DNA from 3 places in the Bradyrhizobium sp. USDA 3364 genome. Region 1 is predicted to be linked to each of the others. Evidence: predicted binding sites of a transcription regulator. Region 1 holds the regulator's gene; each other region holds the start of a gene.
What was found. Region 1 encodes LexA, which represses DNA repair genes until DNA is damaged. Its sites were predicted from a motif close to TGTTCNNNNTGTGTTCNG; they were not measured.
Positions count from the first base shown of each region.

Region 2: ACVILL_RS12965 (YifB family Mg chelatase-like AAA ATPase) is a predicted target of LexA. The motif match lies at 4,473-4,490, and genes of this name have one in related genera.
Region 3: ACVILL_RS23420 (PA0069 family radical SAM protein) is a predicted target of LexA. The motif match lies at 3,214-3,231, and genes of this name have one in related genera.

Region 1 covers NZ_JBSRYG010000002.1:7,145,300-7,154,929, forward strand. Annotated here, with positions in the region: gene ACVILL_RS33525 (DUF2380 domain-containing protein) at 11-934, opposite strand; gene ACVILL_RS33530 (histidine kinase) at 1,166-2,587, shown strand; gene ACVILL_RS33535 (response regulator) at 2,584-3,246, shown strand; gene ACVILL_RS33540 (HAD family hydrolase) at 4,336-4,962, shown strand; gene ACVILL_RS33545 (molybdopterin molybdotransferase MoeA) at 4,989-6,200, shown strand; gene lexA (transcriptional repressor LexA) at 6,445-7,149, shown strand; gene ACVILL_RS33555 (hypothetical protein) at 7,404-7,832, shown strand; gene ACVILL_RS33560 (hypothetical protein) at 7,978-8,205, shown strand; gene ACVILL_RS33565 (ComEC/Rec2 family competence protein) at 8,202-9,630, opposite strand, start outside.
Region 2 covers NZ_JBSRYG010000002.1:2,762,490-2,772,119, reverse strand. Annotated here, with positions in the region: gene ACVILL_RS12975 (response regulator) at 1-2,108, opposite strand, end outside; gene ACVILL_RS12970 (hypothetical protein) at 2,212-2,739, opposite strand; gene ACVILL_RS12965 (YifB family Mg chelatase-like AAA ATPase) at 2,872-4,422, opposite strand; partial or broken gene ACVILL_RS12960 (TonB-dependent siderophore receptor) at 5,036-7,136, shown strand; gene fsrB (siderophore utilization protein FsrB) at 7,144-8,427, shown strand; gene ACVILL_RS12950 (MBL fold metallo-hydrolase) at 8,482-9,453, opposite strand.
Region 3 covers NZ_JBSRYG010000002.1:4,939,726-4,949,355, forward strand. Annotated here, with positions in the region: gene ypfJ (KPN_02809 family neutral zinc metallopeptidase) at 1-569, shown strand, start outside; gene moaB (molybdenum cofactor biosynthesis protein B) at 714-1,277, shown strand; gene ACVILL_RS23410 (bifunctional helix-turn-helix transcriptional regulator/GNAT family N-acetyltransferase) at 1,536-2,474, opposite strand; gene ACVILL_RS23415 (glycosyl transferase) at 2,519-3,088, opposite strand; gene ACVILL_RS23420 (PA0069 family radical SAM protein) at 3,253-4,419, shown strand; gene ACVILL_RS23425 (VOC family protein) at 4,565-5,011, shown strand; partial or broken gene ACVILL_RS23430 (ribonuclease HII) at 5,090-5,855, shown strand; partial or broken gene ACVILL_RS23435 (glycosyltransferase family 39 protein) at 6,250-7,759, shown strand; gene ACVILL_RS23440 (uracil-DNA glycosylase) at 7,867-8,688, opposite strand; gene ACVILL_RS23445 (electron transfer flavoprotein-ubiquinone oxidoreductase) at 8,881-9,630, shown strand, end outside.

The sequences.
Region 1 (9,630 bases):
TATGGTGCGACTACCGCTGCGTCCCGTCCTCGAGGAGGCGGTCGCCGACCAGGCGGACCGCGCCGCGGGTCCAGGAATAATCGGCGCCCATCCGCAGGCCGCTGTCGCCGCGCGCGACGACCGCGCCGCTGCGCGCGTCGCGGACCTGGAAGCCGATCGTGTACTCGGTCCGGCTGACCCGCCTGATCACGCCGATCAGCGATTGATCTGCGCCGAGCTTCTGCGCAATCGCGGCCTCGCAGCCGTCGCAATCGCGCAGCGCGTGCGCCTTGACCGGCTCCGTGATCGCGCTGCCGATATCGACCAGGCGGTAGCGGCCCGACTGCGCAAGCCGGTCTCGCACGCCCTTGGTCACGTCGGCCAGAGTGACGGCGTCGGAGCCGTTAGCGCCTGCCCCCGGTGCCGCTGAGTTATCCTCGAGCTCGAACTCGAACACCGCAAGCCCGGTCGGCTCTGAGGCTGCGGTCTGTGCCTGCGGCAGCGCGGCCGCAAGCGCGCCACGCACCTCGCGCGACACGAATATCCGCGCATGGTCCCATGCCTCGTCATTGTCACCGCGAAACGTGTAGAGCTTCTCGTACAGGACCCGGCTCGCGCCGACGTCGATCACCGCCACCTTGGCCCACTGAACCAGCGTGCTCATCTTCTGCACGCCGCCGACCACCTTGATCTGGGCCTCGTCTGCGGGCGAGACCAGCCGATAGCGCGGCTCCGCGGCAACATCGGCGCGCAGGGCATGCGTGAACGCATCGAGCCGCTTCCGATGTGCAGCGGTCTGGTCGATCGCCTCGCCCGAGGTGTCGAGATAGCTGAAATCCTCGATGCTGACGCTGAGCGGGGGTGCCGCCGCCGCGCCGGTTTCCGCGCGTAGCGGAACGATTCCGATCAGGAGGCCGCTCAAAGCGACGGCGAGCAAGACGAGACGGGAGCGCATGATCGGGGCCTTTCGAGTTCTGGTGCGGACAAGTCGGTCGTAGTCCGGCGGGCGCCGCGGCCGCAGCGGAGCGCCTCCCGGCCGGTGCCGGGAAAATTTCACGACAGCGGTCCGCACCCAAAGAACGCCCAAGGCGGCGCTTCTCGACCCGTCCGTTCTGCCGTTTAATGCGCGCGACGGCCCTGCCCGCAACCGGGCGCAAGGCCCGTCTGCGACCTCAAGGATACGCCAATGTGGAATTGGTCCGGACGCGATCTGAAACTACGGCTGACGCTGCGCGTGGCCGCCGTGTCGACGCTCTGCTTTGCAGCCATCGCCGGCTACTTCCTGATCGACGCCGACCGCGCGGTGCGCGCCAGGATCGCTGCCGTTGCCGATGTCGCCGCCAGGACGCTGGAGCTGCAGCAGAGCAAGACCCAATGGCTGAACAATGCGCGCGCCGAATTCCCCAATCTCGAGGGCGTCGCGGCCTCGGCGATGGCGCCGGGGCTGTGCCTCGCATTTCGCAGCACTGGCGGCGAGATCAGCCAGCGCTTCTGCGGCGGCGCGCAGACCGATACGGCCGCGCCGCCGCAGGCCTTTGCGGCGCTCTATCGCCGCCTGTTCGATCCCGGCCGCGAGGCCGTGCGCCCGGTGGTTGCGCGCGGGCAGGCGATCGGCGAGGCCGTGGTCTGGGTCGATCCGGCGGTGCTGACCGCCGAAGCCTGGCACGACGCCGGCCGGCTGATGGCCGTGCTCATGATTGCGCTGCCGCTGCTCTGTGCAATGGTTTACGCGGCGCTGTCGCGCGCGCTGCGTCCGACGCGTCTGATCCGCGACGGGTTGGAGCGGATCGCCGCAGGCGACCTCGCCGCGCGCCTGCCGCCGTTCGATCTCGCCGAACTGTCGGCGATCGGCAGTGTCTTCAACCAGCTCGCCGAGCACCTCGCCACCGCGCTCTCCGAGCGCAACGCATTGACGCAAAAACTGATCCTGGTGCAGGACGAGGAGCGGGCGCATCTCGCGCGCGAGCTGCATGACGAGTTCGGGCAGTCGCTGGCCGCCATCCGCGCCCTCGCCGCCTCGGCGCGCCTGACCGCGGCCGAGGATTGCCCGCCCCTGCTCGCCGAATGCGACGGCATCGCGCGGACCGCGACCGACATGATGGAGACGTTGCGCGGCGCCCTCTTCCGGTTGCGTCCGCCCGATGTCGACGAACTCGGACTTGCGGCCAGCCTGGAAGGGCTGATCGCCGGCTGGAACGGCCGCAGCCGGGGACATCAGCGATTCGAGATCAGTACATCGGGATCGTTCGCGCACCTTCCCTCCTCGGTCAGCGCCAATCTCTACCGCATCGTGCAGGAGGCGCTCACCAACGCGGCCAAACATGCCGGCGCCACGCGCGTGCTGCTGCGGCTTCAGATGCGCGAAGCGGCTTCCGATGGCGGCGACGGCGAAATCGTGCTCGCGATCGACGATGATGGCAGGCTTGGCGATTCCTCCGGCGATCCCCTGTTCAAGTCCGGCATGGGCTTGCTCGGCATGCGCGAGCGAGTCGCGGCGCTGGGCGGGCGGCTGAGCTTCGAGGCCGGACAGCCCAACGGCGCTTCGCTCCGCGTCGTCGTCCCCGTCGCTGCCAGCTCAAATGCCGACACCGTGGAGCGCGCGGCATGAGCAATGCAGCGCGAACCATCATGCTGGTCGACGACCACGCCGTCGTTCGCGAGGGCTACCGGTCGATGCTGCAGAAGCAGCCGGGCCTCTCGGTCATCGCCGAAGCCTCCGACGGCGTCGAGGCATACCGGCTCTACAAGGAGACCGGGCCCGACCTCGTCATCATGGACCTGTCGATGCCCGGCATCGGCGGCATCGAGGCCATCCGGCGCCTCAGGCAATGGGACAAGCGCGCAAAGATCCTGGTGTTCACCATGCACCAGAACGCGGCCTTCGCCGTGCAGGCGATCCGCGCCGGCGCCAGCGGCTATGTCACCAAGACCAGCCCGCCGGAGACGCTGGTGCATGCCGTGATGGATGCGCTGTCAGGCAAGATCGCGATCAGCCCGGATATCGGCCACGAACTCGCGCTCAGCCACCTCGCCGGCGAGGCCGCAGCCGCAGACCTCCTGACCGCGCGGGAGTTCGAGGTGCTGCGTATGCTGCTCGCGGAAAACACCACCGACGAGATTGCCGAGACGCTGCACCTTAGTCCCAAGACGGTCGCGAACCTGCACTCCATGATCAAGGACAAGCTCGGCGTCGGCACGGATATCGAGCTGGTCCGCCTCGCGCTCCGACAGGGCATCTTGACGCAGATCGATCTGGGCGAACGGTGATCCCGCGGCAACGCCACCCGGCGATGTTCGTCGTCGCCCATCGACATCGGCGTCCCAAAGAAAGGCCCCAGCGAGGGGGCACACGCTGAGGCCAAAGCAACTTGGTTACGCCATCCTAGACCTTGCTCCGACAGATGGCTCGGCTCCTTTGGAGTACCGGAGTCATACGGGTCGAAGTCGTGAACCCCGTTGCCCTCATACATCCGTACAGGTCAGGTTTTTGCCATCCCTCTGGGGCCAGAGCCAACGCCGTCCGCCGTATCTCAATGCGACCGATGTTGCTCATTTCGGGACTCGACGTGCCCGCAAGGCTGATGGACATGTTCCCGGACAGGAACCGGAACGGATGCTAACCCACGTTAGTTGGATAGAATGATTTACGAAGATGGAGCGTCATCGCCGTGACCCGGAAAACCTTGCAGGCACGCTCGGAGCAAGCGCTGGTCGTCATCGTTCTCAGCACCGGCGCGCTGATCGCTTATTTCGGTCTGGCGCTGTCCCGGATGTAGAACGCCGGCCCGTCAAGTCACCAACTCGCCTGGTGCGCCAACGCCCGAATGGCCAATCACTGATTTGCTCGGCGGCGCAAGCCCCCGCAGTAGAAATACTTCGCTTTATCAGAAGCGTCACTCAATGCCATAAATCCGAAATCTCACCCGATCGAGGGGCGGATCGCGATCGTCACGGACGCGGGTCGAGATGCGGTGAACGCCGATTGCGCAACATAACGACTGCCTCTGGAATACTGTATCACCCGCTTTCGCGAAAGCGGTGATGACACCGATTGTTTGACATCTTGAATCGAGAACCATCCACCGCCGTCGTCCTGGCGAAGGCCAGGACCCATTACCCGAGCTGTACATTGTCGTGCGACGCTGGGACCACAGCTCACTTCAACAACTGGACCTGGTTATGGGTCCAGGGCTTCGCCAGGACGACGAACGGAGAGACCCGCCTGCATGTCAGCCGCGCCGTACAGGTCCTTTCGCAGGATGGCGGGAGGTTGGTCGCATGCGTATGGTCGCGTGACTGCTGCACAAATCGGGGACATTGCCGCCTGCCCGCAATTCTCGTACACCGTTTCATGCAATGACCTCGCAACTCTCCCCCAATTCCGTCGACGCGCTGCTGTTCGATATCGGCCGCGTCGTGCTCGACATCGACTTCGGGAAGGTGATGGCGCACTGGGCGCGGCATGCCGGCTGCGCGCCGGCCGAGCTCGCCACGCGCTTTGTCGTCGACGACAGCTACAGGCATCACGAGATCGGCCGGATCGACGATGCGGCGTTCTTCGAAAACCTGCGCCGGACGCTCGGCATCGACATCACCGATGCCGAGTTCCTCGAAGGCTGGAACGCGATCTTCGCCGGCGAGATGCCCGGCATCGCCCCGCTGCTTGCGGCGGCAGCCAAACGAATGCCGCTCTACGCCTTCTCCAACACCAATCCGGCCCACGTCGCGCATTTCTCGGTCATCCATGCCGAGCTGCTCAGCCATTTCCGGACCGTCTTCCTGTCCTCGAGCATCGGCTTCCGGAAACCGGACGCCGAGGCCTACGATCATGTGGTAAAAGCCATCGGCGTGCCGGCGTCGCGGATCCTGTTCTTCGACGATCTGGCGGCCAATATCGAAGGCGCGCGGGCGCGCGGCCTTCATGCCATCCACGTGACATCGACGGATGACGTGGCGAGGGCTCTCACTGCACTTGGGATTTGAACACTGCGAATGAAGGAGCTCCGAGCGTGGCCTTGATGCCGGTTGCCGATGCCCTGTCCGCCGTCCTCGCCGGTGCCGCGCCGCTGCCGGAGGAGATGGTCGCGCTTGATGCCGCCTACCACCGCACCCTGGCGCGGGACCTCGCCGCGCTGCGCACCCAGCCGCCGCAGCCGATGTCGGCGATGGACGGCTACGCGGTGCGTGCCGCCGATGCGGCTGACCTAAAGGCCCGGCTCAGGGTGATCGGCGAGGTCGCCGCCGGCCGGCCGTTCGAACGGACGGTCGGCGCCGGCGAAGCGGTGCGGATCTTCACCGGTGGCGTGATCCCCGATGGCGCCGACGCCGTCATCATCCAGGAAGACACCCGGACTGACGGCGACCACATCGCAATCACCGAGACGGCAACCGCCGGACGGCACATCCGCCCCGCCGGAGTCGACTTCCGTGAGGGCGACGTGCTGCTCGCCGCCGGCAGCCGCCTCTCCGACCGCGCGCTGTCGCTGGCGGCCGCCATGAACTATCCGGAGCTTGCGGTGCACCGCCGTCCGAAGGTCGCGGTGCTGGCGACCGGCGACGAGCTGGTGATGCCGGGATCAAGGCCCGGTCCCGGCCAGATCGTCTATTCCAACGGCTATGCGCTGCGGGCGCTGGCCCGCGCCGAAGGGGCCGAGACCGTCGATCTCGGGGTTGCCGCCGACACCGTGGACGCGACCACCGCCGGCATCCGCCGGGCCCGCGAGACCGGCGCCGACATCCTGATCACGACCGGCGGCGCCTCGGTAGGCGACCACGACCTGGTCAAGCAGTCGCTGGAGGCCGAGGGCGTCGAGATGGCGTTCTGGCGGATCGCGATGCGTCCGGGCAAACCGATGATGCACGGCCGGCTCGGCGCCATGCGGGTGATCGGCCTGCCCGGCAATCCGGTGTCCTCCTATGTGTGCGCCTTCCTGTTTCTGGCGCCGTTGATTCGGGCACTGAGCGGTCGAAAAACGATTCATCACGCACGCGCGGCCGCGCTGCTCGGCCGCGACCTCGCCGCCAACGACCAGCGCGAGGACTATCTGCGGGCGCGTCTCGAGGCGCGCGAGGACGGCACGTTGATCGCCACGCCCGTGATGCAGCAGGACTCATCGCTGCTCGGGAATCTCGCTGCGGCACGGGCACTTCTCGTGCGTCCGCCGTTTGCGCCGGCCGCGGTCAAAGGATCTGAATGCGAGATCCTGACACTGCCTGAATGAGGCTCTCGCGGGCGCGCCGATTGCGCATCGCCGAACACGTTCACCGGAAATTAAGTGGTTGCGGAACACATATCGAACATATAGTGTCCGTTCATGATTTGTTTCGAGTACTGGTGTCTACAAACGGGAGGCCGCCAGGGAGCGCTTGCAACAAGCACAATGCTCCTGAGGTCAGGCCCGGCCTGCAGGCCCCACTGAAGAGTCTCGGAATCGAACGACGCTATCAACCGGGGGAATACTCGAGATGCTCACGCGCAAACAGTACGAACTTCTGCGTTTCATCAATGAACGTCTGAAAGAGGCCGGCGTACCGCCCTCCTTCGACGAGATGAAGGATGCGCTCGACCTGCGCTCGAAGTCCGGTATCCACCGCCTGATCACTGCGCTGGAGGAGCGCGGTTTCATCCGCCGCCTGCCCAACCGCGCCCGCGCCATCGAGGTCATCAAGCTGCCCGAGCTCTCGGCCGGCGGCGGTAACGGCCGCCGCGGCTTCACGCCGAGCGTCATCGAAGGCACCCTCGGCAAGCGCCCCTCGACGCCGCCGATCGCCGAGGACGACGGCAACCGTCCGGTCGCGGTCCCCGTGATGGGCCGGATCGCCGCCGGTACGCCGATCGAGGCGCTGCAGACCCGCAGCCACACCATCAGCGTGCCGCCCGACATGCTCGGCGCTGGCGAGCACTACGCGCTGGAGGTGCGCGGCGACTCGATGGTCGATGCCGGCATCCTCGACGGCGACATGGCGCTGATCCAGCGCAACGACGTCGCCAACACCGGCGACATCGTGGTGGCGCTGATCGACGAGGAGGAAGCCACCCTGAAGCGCTTCCGCCGCCGCGGTGCATCGATCGCGCTCGAGCCGGCCAACACCGCCTATGAGGTGCGCATCCTGCCGCCGAACCGGGTCCGCATCCAGGGCAAGCTGATCGGCCTTTATCGCAAATACTGAATAGCAAATACTTGCGGCGGCGAGGAACGAGCGAGAGGTCGGATCGTTCCTTTGGAGGATAGCGCAGCAAGCGGCCTGCCCGGTGCGGTCCGATACCTCTCGCGCAGCGTCGCGTGTTTGTGATCGGAGCTGTCTCGGACCAGTCGTACAATCGCCCAGAAACGAGCAGACACTCGTTCGCTATCGTCCACTCTGGTAGAGGCCAATGCCTCAAGGAGAGGCACGGGTCGCTACCTCCAATGAGGAGCCATCCGATGTGTGACTATAGTCTGCACGCCGTGGCATCGCGCCCCGCCATTGTTGGAGAGACGCTGATCACGACGACCTTCCGCGGAACGTCGACCCGCGGCTTTGCTTCGGAGAACGATCCTACTGTCGCGGTCTGCATGCTGCCGGGCACCGAGCTCGCTTTCGCCGAGAACGTTCGCTACGACAGCCGCTGGATCTGGACCAAGACGATGAACTTCCGCGTCGGCGTGTTCAACGAAGTCGAGCCCGACGTTCCTGATCGCCATCACGACGCGGTGGAATTCCCCGACGGCAGCCATGTGCTGGTGACCCAGCTCGTCGAGGGACAGCGCGTCAGCGTGCTGCAATTGCCGGCCCTGCACCCGCCGGTCGAGCAGAAGCCGAAGGTCGTGGAGCGGCGGCCCTCCGCATTCGCGTCGCTGTTTTTGGGTTGAACGCATCGTCGCCGTGGAATGAGCCATTCGGCGGCGAGTGACCTAAGCGATTTCGAGCGACCCCGGACATCCGGTTCCGGGGCGCAGAAGGAGATTTGCGTCGGCGGGCGCCTTGGCGCATCATCGTGCACGGAGGACGTGCGCGGTGGTCGATAAGGTCACATGGCAAAAGGCTGGACGCGTCACGGAACCGGGCCGCTACATGTTCCGGTTCGGCTGGCTGACGGTCACGGCTGACGACCTGAAGGTCTGGGAGCAGTTTCCCGAGGCGGCCTTCACCCTCGTCAAGAAGTCCGACGGCGGCCCAGACTCCGACGAATACCATCTCGGCCTGTTCGAGCTGCCCACGGGCCCCTCACCCGACAACGCCTAATCCTCGCCCTGCAGATCGCTCTCGGCCGGCGTCGCATCGACGGCCGGTCGCGGCGCGGTGGCGGGCACGCGCAACGTGGTCTCGGCCTCGCCGTCGCCGGGAACCGCCGGCGACCACGGCCGGTCGATCCCGCCGGGCTTCACCGCATCGATGGTGTAGCCGTCCCTGCTCCGCCGCAGCACCAGCGCCCCGTGGCGCCGCAGCCGCTCGGCATCGATCACCGAGGCCGCGCAGCCCCGCGGCGCCGGCCGCGCCGTTATGATCAAGCCTGCGCGCTCGCAATCGTCGGCCAGCGCCTCCGGCCGTGTCGCCAGCGCGATGAAGCCGCCGCCGGACCCTTGCGTCACGCAGCCGCTCGGATCGCAGGAGACGCCTTCGCTCAGCGACGCATCGGTGGCGGTCCGCGCATCGGCGTCGGCCGCCAGCCACTCCTTGACCAGGAAAGCATCCTTGGCGCTGTGCATCAGGTGCAGCCGCCCGTCGCCGCCGCGCACCGCGACGTTCCGGCCGTCGGCGGAGATCAGCACGTCCGGCAGCGGCACCCGCACTGCCCAGACCGAGGCCACCGCCAGCAGCATCGCCCCCGACCAGCGTAGCGGCGTGCGCAACAGGCCGAGCAGGATGATGCCGGTGCTCGCCGCGATCAGCGGCCCGACACCGAACGCCGCCATCCGCCCGACTGCGCCCGGCAACGCGGCGACCCATTGCGTCACCAGGATCATCCAGTCGATGCCGAACCCCATGATCGCCCAGAACACGCCGTCGAATCCGAACGGCATGGCGACGAGCCCGAGCAGGCCGGCGGGCATCACGACCGCCGACACCACCGGCATCGCCGCGAGGTTCGCGAGCAGCCCGTAGGGCGTCACGCGGTGGAAATGGAACGCGGCGTAGGGCGTCGTCGCCAGCCCCGCCACCAGCGAGGCCAGCATCAGCATCGTGAGCTCACGCCCGCCCCACAGCGCAACGCGCGCAGTCGCCGAATGGTCGGGCGACGCCAGCAGGTTCGGCAGTCCGATCTGCACCAGCGCCACCAGCCCGAGCGTCGCGGCGAACGACATTTGAAAGCTGGGGTGGACCAGCGCCTCCGGCGCGATCGCGAGCACGATCAGCGCCGCCACCGCCAGCGTGCGGAAGGTGATCGCGCGGCGGTCGACGATCACGGCGATCAGCACCACCGCCGTCATGAAGAAGGATCGCTGCGTCGCGACCTCGGCTCCCGACAGCAGCAGATAGAACGCCGCAGCGATGAGCGCGGCCGCTGCCGCCCATTTCTTGATCGGATGTCCCGCCGTCAGCGTAGGAAACAGCGCAAGCAGCGCGCGGATCGTGAAGAACACGACGCCGGCGACAACAGCCATGTGGTAGCCGGAGATCGACAGCACATGGCCGAGCCCCGAGATGAACATCGCATCGTTGACCGGC
Region 2 (9,630 bases), 4.4 Mb from region 1:
GCCAGGATCGGGGTCCGGCGGATGGACTGGCCCGCTTCATGGGCGCGGATCTGCTTGGTGGTCTCGATGCCGTTGAGGCGCGGCATCTGGATGTCCATCAGCACGAGATCGTAGGGCATGCCGGCTGACGTCGCCGAGAGCCAGGACTCCATTGCCTGCTCGCCATTGGTCGTTATGACGACGGTGTGGCCGAGCCGGGTGAGCAGCGAGCGCATCAGCAGCGCGTTGATCTCATTGTCCTCGGCGACCAGGATCGAGAACCCCTTGTCCGGCGGACTGGACCCTGGCGCGGTGGACGCGACCTCCGCGACGGCCTCGCTCGCAAGGCTTGGTGCCGCGATTTCGGGTGACGCGGTCAGGCGTGCGGCGAGCGACGACGCGCGCAACGGCTTGACCAGGTAGCCCGTGAACATGGGTGTCTCGGACGTCGAAAGGTCCTGACGCGTCGCCGGCGTGAACATCACGATGCGATGGGTCGCATGGATGCGGGCGGCGCTGGCGAACGCTTCCATCGCCGGCGTGCCGAGCGTGTGGTCGATCAGGATCGCGTGCCAGCTCCGCTCCGGCAGCAGCGCCTCGGCGACATTGGCGTCCGACACGATGCAGGTCTGAGCGCCCCAGCGCTGCAACCGCCGCGAGATCAGCGAGGCCTCTATGCTGTGTGGCGCGACCAGCATGATCGACTGGCCGGCGAGGTCGGGTGCGGTGAAGCTGTTGGCCGCGCCGGTATCGGCGGCGGCGAGCGGGATCGACACCTCGAAGGTCGAGCCCGCGCCCGGCGTGCTTGCAAGCGTGATTCGGCCGCCCATGCGCTTGACGATGCGGTCACTGATCGAAAGCCCGAGGCCGGTGCCGCCATAGCTGTGCGCGATGCGGTCATCGGCCTGCTCGAACTCCCGGAAGATGCGCTGCTGCGCTTCCGGTGCGATGCCGATGCCGGTGTCGCGAACCAGGAAGCTGATCTCGTTCGGCCAGATGCCGGGCTCGACGATCAGCGCCACGCCGCCGGTCGTCGTGAACTTGATGGCGTTGCCGGCGAGATTGAGCAGCACCTGACGCAGCCGCGCGGCGTCGCCGGTCACCTGCATCGGCAGCCGCTCGTCGACGTAAGCGGCGATCTCGATGCCTTTGGTTTGCGCGCGCGGCGCCAGCAGCTCGGTGATGTCCTCGATCAGGCCGGACAGCGCGAAGGCGCGATGTTCGAGATCGATCTTGCCGGCCTCGATCTTGGAATAATCGAGCAGCTCCTCGATCAGCGTGAGCAACGCGTCGCCGGACGTCTTGACCGCCTTGACGTAGGTCATCTGCTCCGGCGTCAGCTGGGTGTCCATCAGCAATCCGCTCATGCCGATGATGCCGTTCAGCGGCGTGCGGATCTCGTGGCTCGCCATCGCAAGGAAGCGCGACTTGGCGCGGTTGGCGGCATCGGCCTGGTCGCGCGCTTCGGCCAGCGCGCGTTCGCTCTCGGTGCGGTCGGTGACGTCGCGGCCGACGCTCTGCATCTCGGCGGGCGCGCCGGCATCGTTGCGCACGAGACCCTCGCGCCAGGCGATCCAGCGCGGCCCGAGCGGTCCTTCGACCTTCTGGTCGTAGACGCGGGTCCCGCTGGGTTCGAGCGCGGTGTCGCCCTGCTCCAGCACGGTCAGCGTGGCGGTGCTGTCGATCAAATTGTCGCGCGAGATCTGGGCGAGCTCGCAATAGGCGTCGTTGGCATAGGTGATCCGTCCCTCGAGGTCGCGCAGCACGATCAGGTCGCCCTGCGCCTCGAACAGTTTGCCGGCGCGCTGCTCGGCCTCCTGCAGTTCCCAGTTGCGGTCGGCCATCGCCTCATTGTGCGTGGCGATGGTGCGCAGCCTCTTGCGCATCAGCCGCAGGCGGATGCCGAGCGTCACGATCCAGAGGCAGGCGAGCGCGAACAGGAAGCTGACCCCGATCGCGAATGCATTGGGGTCGTAGCCGCTGTGCTGCGAGAGCGCGCCCGAAATGAATCCGAAAGCGCCGCCGAATGCGACCGAGAAGATCGTGAAGGAACGGACGATCGTCGCGACCCAGGAATGGCGACGCAGGAAGCGGCGAAGGCGCAACTTGATCCGGAAGAAACGCCCCATCAATGGTGGCCCTGAGATAGCTTGATCCGGCGATAAAGATGCGTCGGCCACCTTGCAAAGTGCTTGAGGTTGGTGGCCGTTTCGCGCTGCCCTCGGAACAAGGTTAGCGGGAGGTTAACTCCGCCACGACCCGGCTCGGGACGTGCGGCGCAAGCTCCGGCGATGCCGCTTCCGCCTCGAGGCGGCGATGGCCGCCGCGAGCGCTGACGATCAGGGCCGCGGCATCGCGCACCGAGAACGTCTTCGACTGCACGTAGACGCGGTAGTCGGCCGGCCCATCGCCATGCGAAAGATAGATGATGGGGCCGGTCGCGGTCGGATCGCCGGAAATCCCGACCAGCTGCGGCACGGCGTTGCTCGCGCATGCCCCGGCCTCGGCATCGTCGATGTCGTCGATCACCGTGAAGTCGGCGGCGTCGGCACTGTCGGCGATCTGGACCCGGACGGTGGCAAGGCTGGGGTCGTCGGTGAAGCTGACGTGAAGCTGTGCCAGCCAGGGTGCCGATGCGATCTGCATCGTGGTCCCGCCCACCTCGATGCAGGGGCGGGGACCCGGCAGGAATTCGGCGCGGGCAAATACCGCGGCCACGGCAAGGGGGACCACCGAGGCCAAAACCTTCAAACGCAACATGACACAACTCGCTCGACCCAAGCTTGCCGCGGACCGCGGTGCTTATGGTTTGCGGAGCGTAAATGGGAGTGGTTACCGTCACGTTGACGCGCGCGAAACCGGCACGAATCGAGACGGCGCTTCCGGTTAGGATCAGGCGGCGCGGCGCAAATCGTCGGCCAATGCACGATAGGACAGCGCTTCGGCGAGGTGCAGCCGGCCGATCGTATCAGTGCCGTCGAGATCGGCGAGCGTGCGCGCCACCCGCAGCACGCGGTGATAGCCGCGCGCGGTAAGGTGCATGGTCTCGGCCGCCTCGCGGAGCAGCTTCTGCCCATGCGTATCGGGCTGCGCGATGGTCTCGAGCAGCGAGCTCGGCGCCTCCGCGTTGGTGCGGACATGCGGCATGCCGGCCGCCGCATAACGCGCGAGCTGGATGTCGCGTGCAGCGGCGACGCGCGCGGCGACCTCGGCCGATCCCTCCGCCGGCGGCGGCAGGATCAGGTCCGCCGCCGTCACGGCGGGCACCTCGATCCTGAGATCGATGCGATCCATCAGCGGGCCGGAGATCCGCATCTGGTAATCGGCAGTGCAGCGGTCGAGCCGACCGCGCTTGCAGGAATAGCCGGGCTCGTAGGCGTGGCCGCAGCGGCACGGATTCATCGCTGCGACCAGCATGAAGCGCGCTGGATAGGTGACGCGGTGGTTGACCCGGCTCACCGAAACCTCGCCGTTCTCCAGCGGCTGGCGCAGCGAATCCAGCACGCGCGGATCGAACTCCGGCAATTCGTCGAGGAACAGCACGCCCTGATGCGCGAGCGAGATCTCGCCCGGCCTGGCGCGCATGCCGCCGCCGGTCAGCGCGGCCATGCTGGCGGAATGATGCGGACTGCGGAACGGGCGCCGCGCGGTCAGCGCGCCGTCGCGGATCTCGCCGGCGACGGAGGCGATCATCGAGACTTCGAGCAGCTCCGACGGCGACAGTGGCGGCAGGATCGAGGGCAGCCGCGCCGCCAGCATCGACTTGCCGGCGCCGGGCGAACCCATCATCAGCAGGTGATGCCCGCCGGCGGCCGCGATCTCCAGCGCGCGTTTGGCGCTCTCCTGGCCCTTGATGTCGCGCAGGTCGAGCAGCGTTTCCTCGCGCGCCTCGTTCTGGTCTTGCACCTTCGGCTGCGGCCGCGACAGCACCTGCGTGCCCTTGAAGTGGTTGGCGATCTGGATCAGCGAGTGTGCCGCAATGATCTGGATGTCCGGGCTGGCCCAAGCGGCTTCCGAGCCGCAGGCGGCCGGACAGATCAATCCCTCGTCCCGCGAATTGGCGCCGATTGCCGCGGGCAGCACGCCGGCAACGGCTGCGATCGAGCCGTCGAGCCCGAGCTCGCCGAGCACGGTGAAGCCGTTCAGCGCATCCGGCGGGATCGCGCCGATCGCCGCCATCAGGCCGAGCGCGATCGGCAGGTCGTAATGGCTGCCCTCCTTGGGCAGGTCGGCGGGCGCGAGGTTGACGGTGATGCGGCGGGCGGGAAGCGCGAGGCCGGAGGCGATCAGCGCCGAACGCACGCGTTCGCGGGCTTCCGACACCGCCTTGTCGGGCAAGCCGACGATCGCGAACGCGGGCAATCCCGGCGCGACCTGCACCTGCACGTCGACCGCGCGGGCCTCGATCCCCTCGAATGCGACGGTGGAAACGCGCTGAACCATGCTGCCCCTATCTTCCGCAATCGAGGGTAGCGGAATCGGGCGGCAAGTGCAAGAACATTACAAGAACGTTCGCGGCGCCGAGGGCTGGTCGCCCGGTGCCAATTCACCGCGCGGCGCATCCGCTCCTGGCCGGTGCGGAAGCGTCGGGCGTCGCTCGCGATGACGCATGCCTCGCGCGATCGAACGCAGCTCGCGTCGTCGACAACTGCAGGAATCATTTTCAAGAATCATTCCAGCACGCGCGAGCCTCGCGCACATTGTCGCAGCGCGTTGCCGATTTCCTTGCCGTTTCAGTGATCGCGCACTGATCGCACGCACAGTCTCGATCTATTCCAACCGCCGAGGCCTGTACTCGCGAGCGCTGCGCTGTAGAGCCGGATCACACATCCATCCAGGCTGACATCAGGGGCGCCTTCGCGTGATCGATCGACTTGCTTCGCATTCCACCCGTCAACATCCAACGCTGCGAACGATCGGTCTATGTACCGCCGCCGTACTTGCCGCCGGAGCCACGGTCGAACGTGCGCAAGCGCAAACGGAACTGCCGGCGGTCAGCGTGGATGCGCCTCAGCAGCGCGCGGCCGCCGCGAATGCAAAGCCGGTTCGTCGTCCGATGACCGCGCGCGCGACCCGCGCCAATCGTGCGGCTCGTTCCCAGCAGGCGACGACTCAACCGGCGGCGCGCAGCGGCACAGGTGCCGGTGAGCGCGCCGGTGGCCCGGTTGCCGGATTCGTTGCGACGCGCTCGGCGACGGCGACCAAGACCGACACGCCGCTCATCGAAACCCCGCAATCGATCTCGGTCGTCACGACGGACCAGATCAGGAACCAGGGCGCGGAATCGGTCGGCGCGGCATTGCGCTACACCGCAGGTGTCAGCGGCGACGTCAACGGCGGTTCGGATACCCGCTTCGGCGGCTTGCAGATCCGCGGCTTCGACATGACGATGCCCGGCCTCTATCTCGACGGCCTGCGGCTGCCGAGCAGCAACTACGTGCACTTCCTCGGGCTCGATCCCTACGGCGCCGAGCGCCTCGAAGTCCTGAAGGGACCATCCTCCGCGATGTACGGCGGCAGCGGCACCGGCGGCATCCTCAACTATGTCAGCAAGCTGCCGACCGCGCGCGAGTTCGGCGAAGTGTCGCTGTCCGGCGGCAGCTTCAACCGCTATCAGGGCGAATTCGATATCGGCGGCCGCGCCAACAAGGAAGGCACGGTGCTGTGGCGCCTGACCGGCGTCGCGCGCGACGGCGAGACCCAGGTCGACTTCACCAAGGACAATCGCGTCTTCATCGCTCCCGCCGTCACCGTGAAGCCGAACGACGACACCACGATCACCTTCCTGGCGAATTATCAGAAGGAGCGGACCGGCTGGGGCCTGCAGTTCCTGCCGCCGTCCGGCACCGTCTGGGCCAACAGCGGCCGCTTCATTCCGAACACGCGCTTCGTCGGCGAGCCGGGCTTCAACCAGTTCGACACCGAGCAATCCTCGGTCGGCTACATGCTGTCGCACGACTTCAATGACGCGCTGACCTTCCGCCAGAACCTGCGCTATTCGTGGATGCACAACGAGCAGAAGAGCTTCTACGGCACCGGCTATGCGTCGGCGGCCGACGAAGCCGGAGGGCTCCTGTCGCGCGGCGGCTCCGGTGGCAGCTCGACGATCGATTCCTTCGCGGTCGACAACCAGCTGCAAGGCAAATTCGTCACCGGCATGCTGAGCCATACGACACTGTTCGGCGTCGATTACCGCAACACGTCGTTCCGCGACTTGGCCTCCAGCTTCAGCACCGGCAAGATCAACGTGTTCGCGCCGGTCTATACCAACAGCTGGACCAACAACGGACCGTTTGACGACACCGGCATCAAGCAGTCGCAGGCCGGCCTCTATCTGCAGGACCAGATCAGGCTAGGCGGGTTGTCGTTCCTGATCGGCGGGCGGCAGGATTTCGTCACCACGGATCTCGACAACAATCTCGCGAGAACGTCGACCTCGACCGATGCCTCGGCGTTCACCGGCCGGGCCGCCGTCATGTACAAATTTCGACAATGGCATCGCGCCATATTTCAGCTATTCGGAATCCTTCCTGCCGGTGCTGAGCATCAACGCCGCCGGCGAGCTGCTAAAGCCGGAAAGCGGCGTGCAATACGAAGTCGGCGTCAAGTACCAGCCGGTCGGCATCAACGCGCTGATCACGCTGGCCGCCTTCGACCTGACCCGATCCAACGTCGTCACCTACGCGCCGCCGTCGTATTTCGCGGAGCAGACCGGCGAGGTCAGATCGCGCGGCATCGAGCTCGAAGGCACTGCGACGCTTGCCGAGGGCGTCAACATCCGCGGCGGCTACGCCTATATCGACGCTGTCGTCACCAAGGATCCCGTCAATGTCGGCAAGGCGCCGGTCACCGTCCCGCTCAACCGCTTCTCGCTGTGGGGCGATTACACAGTTCAGGGCGGTCCGCTCGCCGGTATCCAGTTTGGGGGCGGCGTCCGCTATGTCGGATCGACGTTCGGCGATGATGCCAACACCTTCAAGGTGCCGGCATCCACCGTCATCGACACGCTGCTCGCCTACACCAAGGACAATTATCGCCTCTCGCTCAACGTCACCAACCTCGCCGACACGCGCTACGTGGCGGCCTGCTACGGCAATACCAGCTGCTTCTACGCCGAGGGGCGCAAGGCGGTCGCGAAGCTGACCTATCGCTGGTGAATTCTCCATGAGACCGATCCTCGGACGACTGCATCGCTGGGCGGGACTTCTCACCGCGGCGTTCCTGTTCTTCTCGGGCGTCACCGGCGCGATCATCTCGTGGGACCACGAGATCGACGATGTGCTCAACAGCAAGCTGTTCGAGGTGACCAGCGCGGGACCTGCGATTCCGTCGGTCGATCTCGTCAAGCTGATCGAGCAACGCGATCACCGTGCCCGCGTCGTCCACATGTTCACGACGGCGGAGAAAGGCGAATCGCTGTGGTTCTTCGTGTTGCCGCGAATCGATCCGCAGACCGGCAAGCGTTACGCGCTCGACTACAACCAGATCTTTCTCGATCCAAATACCGGCGCCGAACTCGGGCGCCGCTATTGGGGCGCGGTCTGGCCGGTAAGCCGGGAAAACTTCGTCTCGTTCCTCTACAAGCTGCATTACACGATGCACATCCCCGAATTCTGGGGCAGCGATCGCTGGGGCATGCGTTTCCTCGGCGTCATCGCGGTGATCTGGACGATCGAATGCTTCGTCGGCTTCTACCTGACCCTGCCGTCGCGGCGGCGGGCTAAAGCTGCGCCGGCGATGCCGGCCGTCCGGGGCAAGGGCTTCTGGGCCCGCTGGGCACCGGCGTGGAAGATCAAGACGTCGGGCAGCGCGTATCGAATCAATTTCGACATTCACCGCGCCTTCAGCCTGTGGACCTGGGCATTGCTGTTCGTGATCGCGTTCACGGCATTCTCGCTCAACCTCTATTTCGAGGTGTTTTCGCCGGTGATGAAGACGGTGTCCAACTACACGCCGACACCCTATGAGCAGCGGCCGTATCGTCATCTCGACGATCCGATCGAACCGAAGATGACCTATGCGGACATCGCCACGCGTGCCGCGGCGGACGGCAAGGCGCGCGGCTGGACCACACCGATCGGTTCGATCAATTACGGTCCGGCCCATGGCGTCTATGCGGTCGCATTCTTCGAGCCGGGCGATGAGCATGGCGCCGCCGGTGTGGGCCCGGCGCAGCTCTATTACGACAGCGAGGATGGCCGCCCGCTGGGCGAGCGGCTGCCGTGGGTCGGCACCGCGGCCGACATCTTCGTGCAGATGCAGTTTCCCTTGCATTCCGGCCGTATCGTGGGCTTGCCCGGGCGCATCCTGATCTCGCTGATGGGATTGGTGGTTGCGGCGCTGTCGGTGACCGGCGTGGTGATCTGGTGGCGCAAGCGTCGCGCGCGGATTGGGGCGCGAGATGCGGCGATCACAGGCGCCGGCCGGCGCCTCGCACCGGCGGAATAGGTCGAACATTCGGGAGCGGCGGCAGCCGCTCCCGAATGCAGCGTCGTCAGTCCGTCACAGCGTCATCTGCATAGGCTCTGGATAATAGTGGAAGCCCTCGCCGGCCTTGGCGACGTGGCCGTAGCCGGGCCAGGCGAAGTGATAGGACATCACCGGCGTCTTGTTCGCCGCCAGCATCTCCAGGAGCTTGACCCGCGACGCCGCCGCCTGCTTCGGGTCGGTGTCGTAGGAGAATTCCATCCGCGGCCGCTCCAGCAGCAGCACCGCGTGATGCGAGAGGTCGCCGAGGAAGGCGAAGGATTTGCCGCCCGAGCTCACCATGAAGATGGAGTGACCGACGGTGTGGCCGGGCGCTGCGATCGCGGTCACGCCGGGCAGGAATTCCTGGCCATCCTTGAAGAACACGATGCGGTCGCGCACCGGCAGCAGGTTCTTGCGGGCGTGCACGATGAAGTCCTTCAGCGGACTGCCCATCTTGCCTTCGTCGGTCCAGAACTCGAGATCGCTCTGCGCGATGTAGTACTGCGCATTCGGGAACAACGGCTTGTCGTCGCCGCCGACAATGCCGCCGATATGATCGATATGGGCATGCGACAGCACGACGGCGTCGATGTCCTCCGGCTTGATGCCGGCCTCCTGCATGCTCTTCTGCTGCCGGCCGGTGGTCTTGCCGAACAGTTGCGAGGTGCCCATGCCGGTATCGAACAGGATCAATTTGTCGCCGGTGTTGACGATCGGCGAATTCTGCTCGAGCACGACATTGTCGGGCGAGAGGAAGTTGTCGGAGAGCATCTTCTTCACCTCTTCCTTCGGCACGCCGGTGAAGGTGCCGGAGGGATCGCCGAGCGGCAGCGGGCCGTCGGATACGACGGTCACTTCGGCGTCGCCGAGAACGAAACGATGCCAATAGGGAGTCTGCGTGCCGAGCTTCGGCGCGCGTGCCTGTACGGTGCCGCCGAGCATGGTGCTGGCGCCGAGACCGGCACCGAGCGCGAGCAAGGATCGTCGTGAGACATTGAGCGTCATAACGTCTTCCTCCACATTTTTTATGAGATTGTCGCGTTGTTGCCCGCGCGTTGACCCGCCGCTTGACCTGACGCAGGCAAGAGGATGCTGCCCGCGCCTGCGCAAGCTGGCAAGTAGAATAAGGCGAACGCAGGCACGACAAAGCGCTGGCTAAAATTCAGCCAGCCTGTGCGGCGC
Region 3 (9,630 bases), 2.2 Mb from region 1:
CCGGTCCGAAGATCGTGCTGTTCCGCAACGCCACCAATGGCGGCCGCTGCGGCATGGCGCAGTCGGCGATGGGACCGTTTTACTGTCCGCCGGACAAAACCATCTTCCTCGACACCGGCTTCTTCCGCGAGGTCGAGACGCGCTTCCGCGGCTGCTCGGGCAACGCCTGCAAATTCACCACGGCCTATATCATCGCGCATGAGGCCGGCCATCACATCCAGAACCTGCTCGGCATCATTCCGCGCGTGAACCGGCTGCAACAGCAGGCCGGCAGCAAGGCCGAAGCCAACGCGCTGCAGGTCAAGGTCGAGTTGCAGGCCGATTGCCTTTCCGGCGTCTGGGTCAACCGCGAGGAGAAGAAGCGGCCGGGCTTCCTCGAGGCCGGCGATATCGACGCCGCGCTGACTACCGCGAATGCGATCGGCGACGACACGCTGCAACGGCAGGCGACGGGCAGGGTGGTGCCGGATTCCTTCACCCACGGCTCCGCCGCGCAGCGCAAGCAATGGTTCATGACCGGCTTCCAGCAGGGCACCGTGCAGGCCTGCAACACGTTCGGCGGCGGTTAGTTTTGGTGCTCTCATGCCCCCGATGCAGCGCGGCATGAAATGCTGCGCTGCTGTTCCGGGGCCTGCCGCGATGCAAGATGGGTCCCGGCCCTGCGGAGCAGCGCTGAAGCGCTGCACCGCGTCCGGGACACGAGGTGATCGAAAATGTCCTCACTCGACGAATCCAAATCATTCATCCCGCTCAACATCGCGGTGCTGACGATTTCCGACACCCGCTCGCTGGCGGATGACAAGTCGGGCACCACGTTGGCTGACCGGCTCACCGCGGCCGGCCACAAGCTCGCGGCGCGCGAGATCGTCACCGACGATGTCGAGGCCATCAGAGCCGTGATCCGGCGCTGGATCGCCGATCCGGGCGTTGATGCCGTGATCACCACCGGCGGCACCGGCTTCACCGGCCGCGACGTGACGCCGGAGGCGGTCGAGCCGCTGTTCGAGAAGCGGATGGACGGCTTTTCGATCGCCTTCCACATGCTGAGCCACGCCAAGATCGGCGCATCGACGATCCAGAGCCGCGCCACCGCGGGTGTCGCGGGCGCAACCTTCATCTTCTGCCTGCCCGGTTCGCCCGGCGCCTGCCGCGACGGCTGGGACGGCATCCTGGCCGCGCAGCTCGACTACCGCACGCGCCCCTGCAATTTCGTCGAGATCATGCCGCGGCTCGACGAACATTTGCGCCGCCCGAAGGCGAAAGGCGCAAGCGCGTAGTCCTTGTATCTCTCCATCGTCATTCCGGGGCGTGCGAAGCACGAACCCGGAATCTCGAGATTCCGGGTTCATCGCTGCGCGATGCCCCGGAATGACGCGCGCGAACTGATCAACGACCCCTAAAGATTCTATTCAAGCCGCGCCACGCCGCCCGAACCGCCCTGCGATACGCCTCGGCCCGCAGCGCGTGGGCCCTGCGGGTATAGAATGTGATGAGCTCCGCCGTGACGCGCCGCCCGGTTTCGCGGCGCTGCGGTCTCACAGATCTAGCTCCCAGGTCTCGCCGATGAGGTCGACGCCGAAGCTGTGGTGCTTCTCTTCCTTCACGCGCTGAAAGCCGGCGCGGGCGTAGATGCCGCGTGCGGCGACCAGAATGCTCTGGGTCCACAGCGTCATCTTCCTGTAGCCCTTCTCGCGCGCGGTGCGGATGCATTGCTCGACCAGCGCGCGGCCGACGCCGAGCCCGCGCGCCTTCTCCTCGACCAGCAACAGCCGCAGCTTGGCGACCCCGTCGCCGCCGTTGACCAGGAAGATCGAGCCGACCGGCTCGCCATCGACCTCCGCGATCCAGCAATGCTCGCAGGCCGGATCAAACGATCGCAGAAACTGCGCGCAGATCTCGGCCACCAGCGCCTCGTAGCTGATGTCCCAGCCATATTCCTCTGCGTAGGCTTGTCCCTGACGCGAGACGACCCAGCCCATGTCGCCGACGCGGTGGCTGCGCAGCAGGAAGCCGACCGGCTTCTCAGCCGGTGGCTGCAGCGACTGCTCGATCGTGCCCATCGCACGCACCACGGCCGCACGGCGGTCGCCGTCCATCTGCTTCAGCAGCGCGCCGACCTCGGCGCGCGAGCGGCTTTCGAGGTCGGCGGACGCGGCGCGGCCCCTGGCGGTGAGGGCCACCTCATTGACCCGCTTGTCGGCCTTCGACGGCTTGCGCGTCACGATCTGGCGGCGCTGCAGTGCCGCCAGCGTGCGGCTGACGAAGCCGGCATCGAGGTCGAGATCGCGCACCAGGTCGGTCGCGGTGCAGTCCTCGCGATGCGCGAGCTCGTAGATGATCCGCGCTTCCTGCAGCGTGAACGGGGATTGCAGCAGCTTCGGCTCGATGATGCCGAGCTTGCGGGTATAGAACCGGTTGAAGCCGCGGACCGCGGCGACCTGGCTCTCGAGGGTGGCATTGGAATTTGATTTCATCAAACATATTATTTGACGGAATCAAACAATCTGCAAGCGCTTTCTCAAGCCACCATGATCCGGCTGCGCAGCATGGTGCGGGAGGAGCGGCCGAGCCGGCGCAACAACCGCGCCTCGGAGCGGGGGGCGTCCGGCCGGTAGCCGCCGATCCGCTCGTAATGCTGGCGCGCGATCAGCAGGCCCTGTTCCGCCGAGGGGCCGGCGATCATCCGGGCGACGAATTTGAGGCCGTCGCGCAGCCCGGGGTCGGAGTAGGGCGCGCGGGCGTAGCGGAAGATGCCGGCGCGGTCCTTGCCGCTGGCCGCCACCATCTGGATGAACTGGGTGGTCTCCTCGATCCAGCCGGCATCGAGCACCGCGCCAGGATGCAGGAACATCAGCCAGGGCGAGCGCGCCTGGCGTGCGCCGGCCGCGAGCGCCGCGGCGCGGGTGCCCTCGAAGCGCAGGAAGCGGCAGCCGGCGACGTCGGCGACGCGCTCCATGATGTCGGTATTGGTGCGGTCGACCAGCAGCACTTCGCGGATCACACCGGCGGCCGCGCCCGGCACCAGCGCCGCCAATGTCGCGACCGCGGTGCGCTCGATCCCGTCGGTTGGAATGATCACGCTCAGCATGATTTGAGGCTTCGCTGGCTCAAATGGTTCTGGAAACTCCGGCCGTGTTATCACCTTGTCATATTCAAAGCAGCCTGTTCGCCTGCAGATTTTTGCGCCATCACTTTGTGGAATTTCTCCGCTCGTGTTCTTGATTTGTTCCTAGGCTGTGCTAGCTTCAGAGCATGAGCCGAGCATCCTCTCATGCCCTCAAGCACCCGCCGGTAACGGCGCCCTCCGATAACCCGGCGGGTGCACCCACCCCTTTTCCCGAGCTTGCGGTCGCTATCGAGCGCGAGCGGCGGCGCGGCCGCGGCGCGCAGTCCAATGCCAGCGGCCGCTACGAGGCCGAGGCGCGGACAGCCTTCGATGACGGCTGGCAGAGCCTCGAAGACCTGCCGCCGTTCCAGACCTCGGTCGCGCTCGATACCTCGCGCAAGGTGATCACCCGCAACGACTCGCCCGACATCGGCTTCGATCGCTCGATCAATCCCTATCGCGGTTGCGAGCATGGCTGCGTCTATTGCTTCGCGCGGCCGACCCACGCCTATCTCGGCCTGTCGCCGGGGCTGGACTTCGAGTCAAAACTGTTCGCCAAGCCGGACGCGCCCGCGCTGCTCGAGAAGGAACTGGCGGCGCCCGACTACGAGGCGCGGATGATCGCGATCGGCACCAACACCGATCCGTATCAGCCGATCGAGCGCGAACGGAAGATCATGCGCGGGATCCTCGAGGTGCTGGAGCGCGCCGGCCATCCGGTCGGTATCGTGACCAAGTCGGCGCTGGTGACCCGCGATATCGACATCCTGGCGCGGATGGCCAAGCGCAACCTGGCCAAGGTTGCACTCTCGGTGACGACGCTCGACCCGAAGCTCGCCCGTACCATGGAGCCGCGCGCCTCGACCCCGCCGAAGCGGCTCGAGGCGATCAAGCGCCTTGCCGATACCGGCATCCCGACCACCGTGATGGTCGCACCGGTGATCCCGGCGCTGAACGACTCCGAGATCGAGCGCATCCTCGATGCCGCCGTGCACGCCGGCGCCAGGGAGGCGAGCTACGTGCTGCTGCGGCTGCCGCTCGAGGTCCGCGATCTCTTCCGCGAATGGCTGATGGCAAACTATCCCGACCGCTATCGCCACGTCTTCACGCTGATCCGCGACATGCGCGGCGGCCGCGATTACGATTCGCAGTGGGGCACGCGGATGAAGGGCACCGGCCCGATGGCCTGGATGATCGGCCGCCGCTTCGAAATCGCCTGCGAAAAGCTCGGCCTCAACAAGCGGCGCACCAAGCTGACCACCGATCACTTCGCCAAGCCGAAACGCAACGGGCAGCAGCTGAGCTTGTTCTAGCCGAAATCCAGTAGCCCGGATGAAGCGCAGCGAAATCCGGGAATCTTGCCGCTGACACGAGGCCCGGATTGCGCTTCGCTTCATCCGGGCTACGAAGAACAACAAGGCGACGACGCATAGATCCATAAATAGAGTGAGTGCAACAATGAGTAACGCCCCGACCGCACGCTTCACCGTCCTCACGCTCGGCGTCAGCAACATGCGCGCCAGCATCGCCTTCTACGAGTCCCTCGGCTTCACCAGGAAGATGCGCGCGACCGGCGAGGAGGTTGCGTTCTTCGAGACCGGCGGCAGCGTGCTCGGGCTGTTTCCGTGGCATCTGCTCGCCGACGATGTCGGGCTGCCCGATCAGCCGCGGCCGGCTGCATTCCGCGGCGTTTCGATCGCCTGGAACTGCAACGACGACGCCGAGGTCGATCGGGTGATGGCGTTCGCGCTGTCGAAGGGCGCCACATTGCTGAAGCCCGCGCAGCCGACCAGCTATGGCGGCTATTGCGGCTATTTCGGCGATCCCGACGGCCACGCCTGGGAAGTGGTGCGCGCGCCGGGTTTCGAGGTTCTCGATAACGGGCGGGTGTCGATTCCGGATTAGAGCGAGCCGGTTTGAATAACGGGGAAGGGCATCAGGTTCCCGGTTGCGCCGCCGGGCCAGCTTGATCACCATCCCCGCATGATTCGGGACAAGTCCAAAACCACGTCCAAGAAGGCGCCGGCCAAATCAGCCAAGCCGGACAAGCGCATCACCGTCGTGACGCGGCCGAGCTTCCGGCGTGAGCGCGCGCTGATCAAGCGCGGCGTCTGGCCGGTCGCCGGCTGCGACGAGGCCGGGCGTGGCCCCGCTGGCCGGGCCGGTGGTTGCCGCCGCCGTGGTGCTCGATCCTGCGCGCGTTCCCAAGGGGCTCGACGATTCCAAGCGGCTCTCCGCCGAGCGCCGCGAGGAACTGTTCGAGGAGATCTGCGCGACTGCCGCATTCTCGGTCGCGGTGGCCTCGCCGGCGCGAATCGACCGCGACAATATCCTGCGCGCCTCGCTGTGGGCGCTGGCGCGCGCGGTGCATGCGCTGCCGGAAATGCCCAACCACGTCTTCGTCGACGGCCGCGACAAGCTCGCCACGCCCTGCGACTGCGACGCCGTGATCGGCGGCGACGGCATCGTGGCCTCGATCGCGGCCGCCTCGATCATCGCCAAGGTGACGCGCGACCGCCTGATGTGCCAGCTGGCGCTGGATTGCCCCGGCTACGGCTTCGAACAGCACAAGGGCTATGGCGTGCCCGAGCACCTCGAGGCGCTGGACCGGCTCGGGCCGACCACCCATCACCGCAGCTTCTTCGCCCCCGTCGTCGCCGCGCGGCTCAAGCATTTCCCGCTTCTCGCCGAGCCCGACCTGTTCAAGGTCGATGCGGAAAGCGAAGCCGCGGCGTCAGAGGCGGCCTAGAGGGCGACGACGACCGCCCAGGCAGCGGCGCCAACGCACACAACGGTGTCGTCGCCCGGCTCGCCGCCTTCGCTGAAGCTTCGGCGCGCCCAGGTCCGCATGCCGCGTCGAAGCATTGGCGTAGACGGGGCCGGGCGATCCAGTATTCCAGCGACGGTCGTTTTCGCGAGAGGCCCCGGCGTACCGGATCATCCGCTTTCGCGGGATGACGACAGCGGAGTTTGAGGTTAAGTGCACCGGCATACTCGAGGCCGGTTGCCTCCACAGCCTTCGCCGTTTATCAAAACCCTCGGGATCAGATGGCGCCGCCGTGTTTTAGCATGATCTTTTCGGAAAACCGCTTCGCACTTTTCCGGATCATGCTCGCGGGTGGCTGGGGCATTTCAGGCGTTTCATGCGGTTTACCTCCCTGGTTGTCGAACTGATCCGCGCCCGGCCGCGCCTCGTGGTCTGGGTCGTGGTGCTGGTGCAGGCCGCGATCTGGCTGCTGCTGCCGCTGATCTTCTACGGCAGCCCGCCCGGCGATCTCGCCACCATCCTCGCCTTCGGCCGCGAATATCAGGTCGGCACCGACATGGGGCCGCCGCTGGCGTTCTGGCTCGCCGACATCGCCTTCCGCGCCGCCGGCAATCACGTGTTCGGCGTCTATCTGCTGGCGCAGGTCTGCGAGATCACAACCTTCATCGCCCTCTACCAGCTGGCACGCGCCATCGTCGGCGGCCCGCAGGGCGTGCTGGCGGTGCTGCTGTCGATGACGGTCGTGGTGTTCTCCTCGCCGAGCGTCGAGTTCGGCCCGCTGATCCTGGCGCGTCCGCTCTGGGCGCTGCTGCTGCTGCATTCCTGGCAGTTGATCGGGCAGAACCGGCGCAGCGCCTGGTTCGCCTGGTCGATCGATTGCGCGCCTGCTGCTGCTGACGACGCCGGCGGCGATCGGCATGATCCTGCTCGTGGTCGGTTTTGCGCTGGCGACCGAGCGCGGGCGGCGCACGCTCAAGTCGATCGATCCGCTCTACGCGCTGCTGGTCATCATTGTGCTGGCGCTGCCCTATCTGATCTGGCTGGTCCGCGCCCACGTGCTGGCGCCGCCGGCCTTGCCCGCGGCTGCCGATCTCAAGGCGCGCGCGCTGCGCTGGGGCGTCGTGCTCGGCGGGCTGATCGTGGCGACCGGTGGAATCGTGCTGCTGGCGATCCTCAATTCGCGCTGGTTCGCCCGCGACGCCGAGGACGCGCCGATCATCTATCGCCCCTCCGTCAGCCCGCTGGCGCAGCAATTCGTCTATTTCTTCGCGTTCGCGCCGGCGATCGTGAGCAGCTTCATCTCCGGGCTGTTCGATTTGGATCGCGCCTTCGGCGGCGCCGGCGTGGCGCTGTTGATGTCGGGGCTCGCCGTCGTCGTCGCAACCGGCGATCTGATCTCGCTCCGGCGGCAGCGGCTGTTGCGCTCGGTGTGGGCCCTGGCCATCGCTGCGCCCGCCGCGGTGGCGCTGGCCGCGGCGCTGTTCCTGCCCTGGACCAGCACGAAGGAGGTGCCGACCTCGCTGCCGGCAGCCGCGATGGGGCGCTTCTTCGACGACGCCTATGAGCGCCGCACCAACCAGCGCCTGCGCGCGGTGGCCGGCGACCCTGAAATCGCCAGCCTGATCGCGATGAACGGGCGCCGCCCGCATCTTTTGCTCGACGCCACGCCGCAGCGGACGCCGTGGCTGTCCGTTGCAAAATTCAACGAGACCGGCGGCGTCGTGGTCTGGCGCGCGCAGGACACCGCCGGCACGCCGCCGCCTGAACTCGCGCAGCGCTTTCCGGGTTTGGTGCCGGAAGTGCCGCGCTCGTTCGACCGGCTGGTCAATGGACGGCAGCCGGTGCTGCGGATCGGCTGGGCGATCGTGCGGCCGAAGGGGACGTGAGGGTCGGTTAGCAGTAGCCCGGATGGAGCGTAGCGAAATCCGGGGCCGCTTTCTCAACTTGCTGCGGCCTGACCCGGATTGCGCTTCGCTCCATCCGGGCTACGAAGTCATGAAGCCGTTGCTTGCTGCAGCACCTTCGAAATCGCGCGCAGATCCTGCCACGACAATCTCTTGTACGACGGCGAGCGCAGCAGATACGCCGGGTGGAACGTCGCAACCGCACGGATCGCGCGCGTGCCGGTGTCGTAGTCGATCCATTTGCCGCGCGTGCGCATGATGCCTTCGCGCGTGCCGAGCAGCGCCTGCGTCGAGGGGTTGCCGAGCGTCACCAGCACGTCGGGATTCACCAGTTCGATGTGGCGCTGAATGAAGGGCAGGCACACCTGCGTTTCCTGCGGCGTCGGCGTGCGGTTGCCCGGCGGCCGCCACGGGATGACGTTGGCGATATAGGCCTTGCTGCGGTCGAGCCCGATCGCCGCGATCATGCGGTCGAGCAGCTTGCCGGAGCGGCCGACGAACGGCAGCCCCTCGATGTCCTCGTCGCGGCCCGGCGCCTCGCCGACGAACATCACGCGCGCCTGCGGATTGCCGTCGGCGAACACCAGCCTGGTCGCGGTGTGTTTCAGCGCGCAGCCGTCGAACGTCTCCATCAGCGTGCGCAACGCTTCCAGCGTCGGCGCGGTCCGCGCCGCCTCGCGCGCCGAGGCGATCGCGGCATCAGGCGCGACGGTGATTTCGCTGCGCGGAACTGCCGGCATCGGCGGCGGACGCAGCGGATTGAGCGCCACCGGCCGCGGCGCGGCGGGAGCGGGAACTGGCTCCGGCTCCTCGAGCCGGTTGATCGGCTCGTCGCCAAGCGCGCAATCGACCCCGGCCTCGAGGTAAAAGGCCAGCAATTGCTGCAGTGTAGGGGTGGGCTCGGGCATCAGGGCCATGATGTCTGCAATCTAGAGCATGAATGGGAAAAGTGGAGGCCGGTTTTCGGAAAAGATTATTCTCTGCGGGATCGGGGCCGTGCAAACCCATCGAAGCGCAATTCCATGGTTGTCCTTCCGCGAAAAATCGGAAACAACGACTTTTGAAAAGCTTAGAAGCGTTCTCAATGGGCTGAGATCAAGATCATGAGTGCTGAAGACCTTCCTCCGCGCGAGTCTATGGAATTCGACGTCGTCATCGTCGGCGCCGGCCCGTCGGGCCTGTCGGCCGCGATCCGGCTGAAGCAGCTCAATCCGGAGCTCTCGATCGTCGTGGTGGAGAAGGGCTCCGAGGTCGGCGCGCACATTCTCTCGGGCGCGGTGATCGATCCGGCCGGCCTCGACAAGCTGGTGCCCGACTGGCGCGAGGATGCCGACTGCCCGCTGAAGACGCAGGTCACGAGCGACCGCTTCTATTTGACGACGTCGCAGGGCTGGTTCCGCATCCCGAACTTCATCATGCCGCCCTTGATGCACAATCATCACTGCTACATCGGCTCGCTCGGCAATGTCTGCCGCTGGCTGGCGCCGAAGGCGGAGGCGCTCGGCGTCGAGATCTATCCGGGCTTCGCCGCCACTGAGGTGCTCTATGACGACAACGGCGCGGTGCGCGGCATCGCGACCGGCGACATGGGCATCGCCAAGGACGGCAGCCACAAGGATTCCTACACCCGCGGCATGGAGCTGCTCGGCAAGTACACGCTGTTCGCCGAGGGCGCGCGCGGCTCGCTGTCGAAGCAGCTGATCGCGAAGTACCAGCTCGATGCCAAGAGCGAGCCGCCGAAGTTCGGCATCGGCTTGAAGGAAGTCTGGCAGATCGACCCGGCAAAGCACAAGAAGGGCCGGGTGCAGCATACGCTCGGATGGCCGCTGAAGGACAAGACCGGCGGGGGCTCG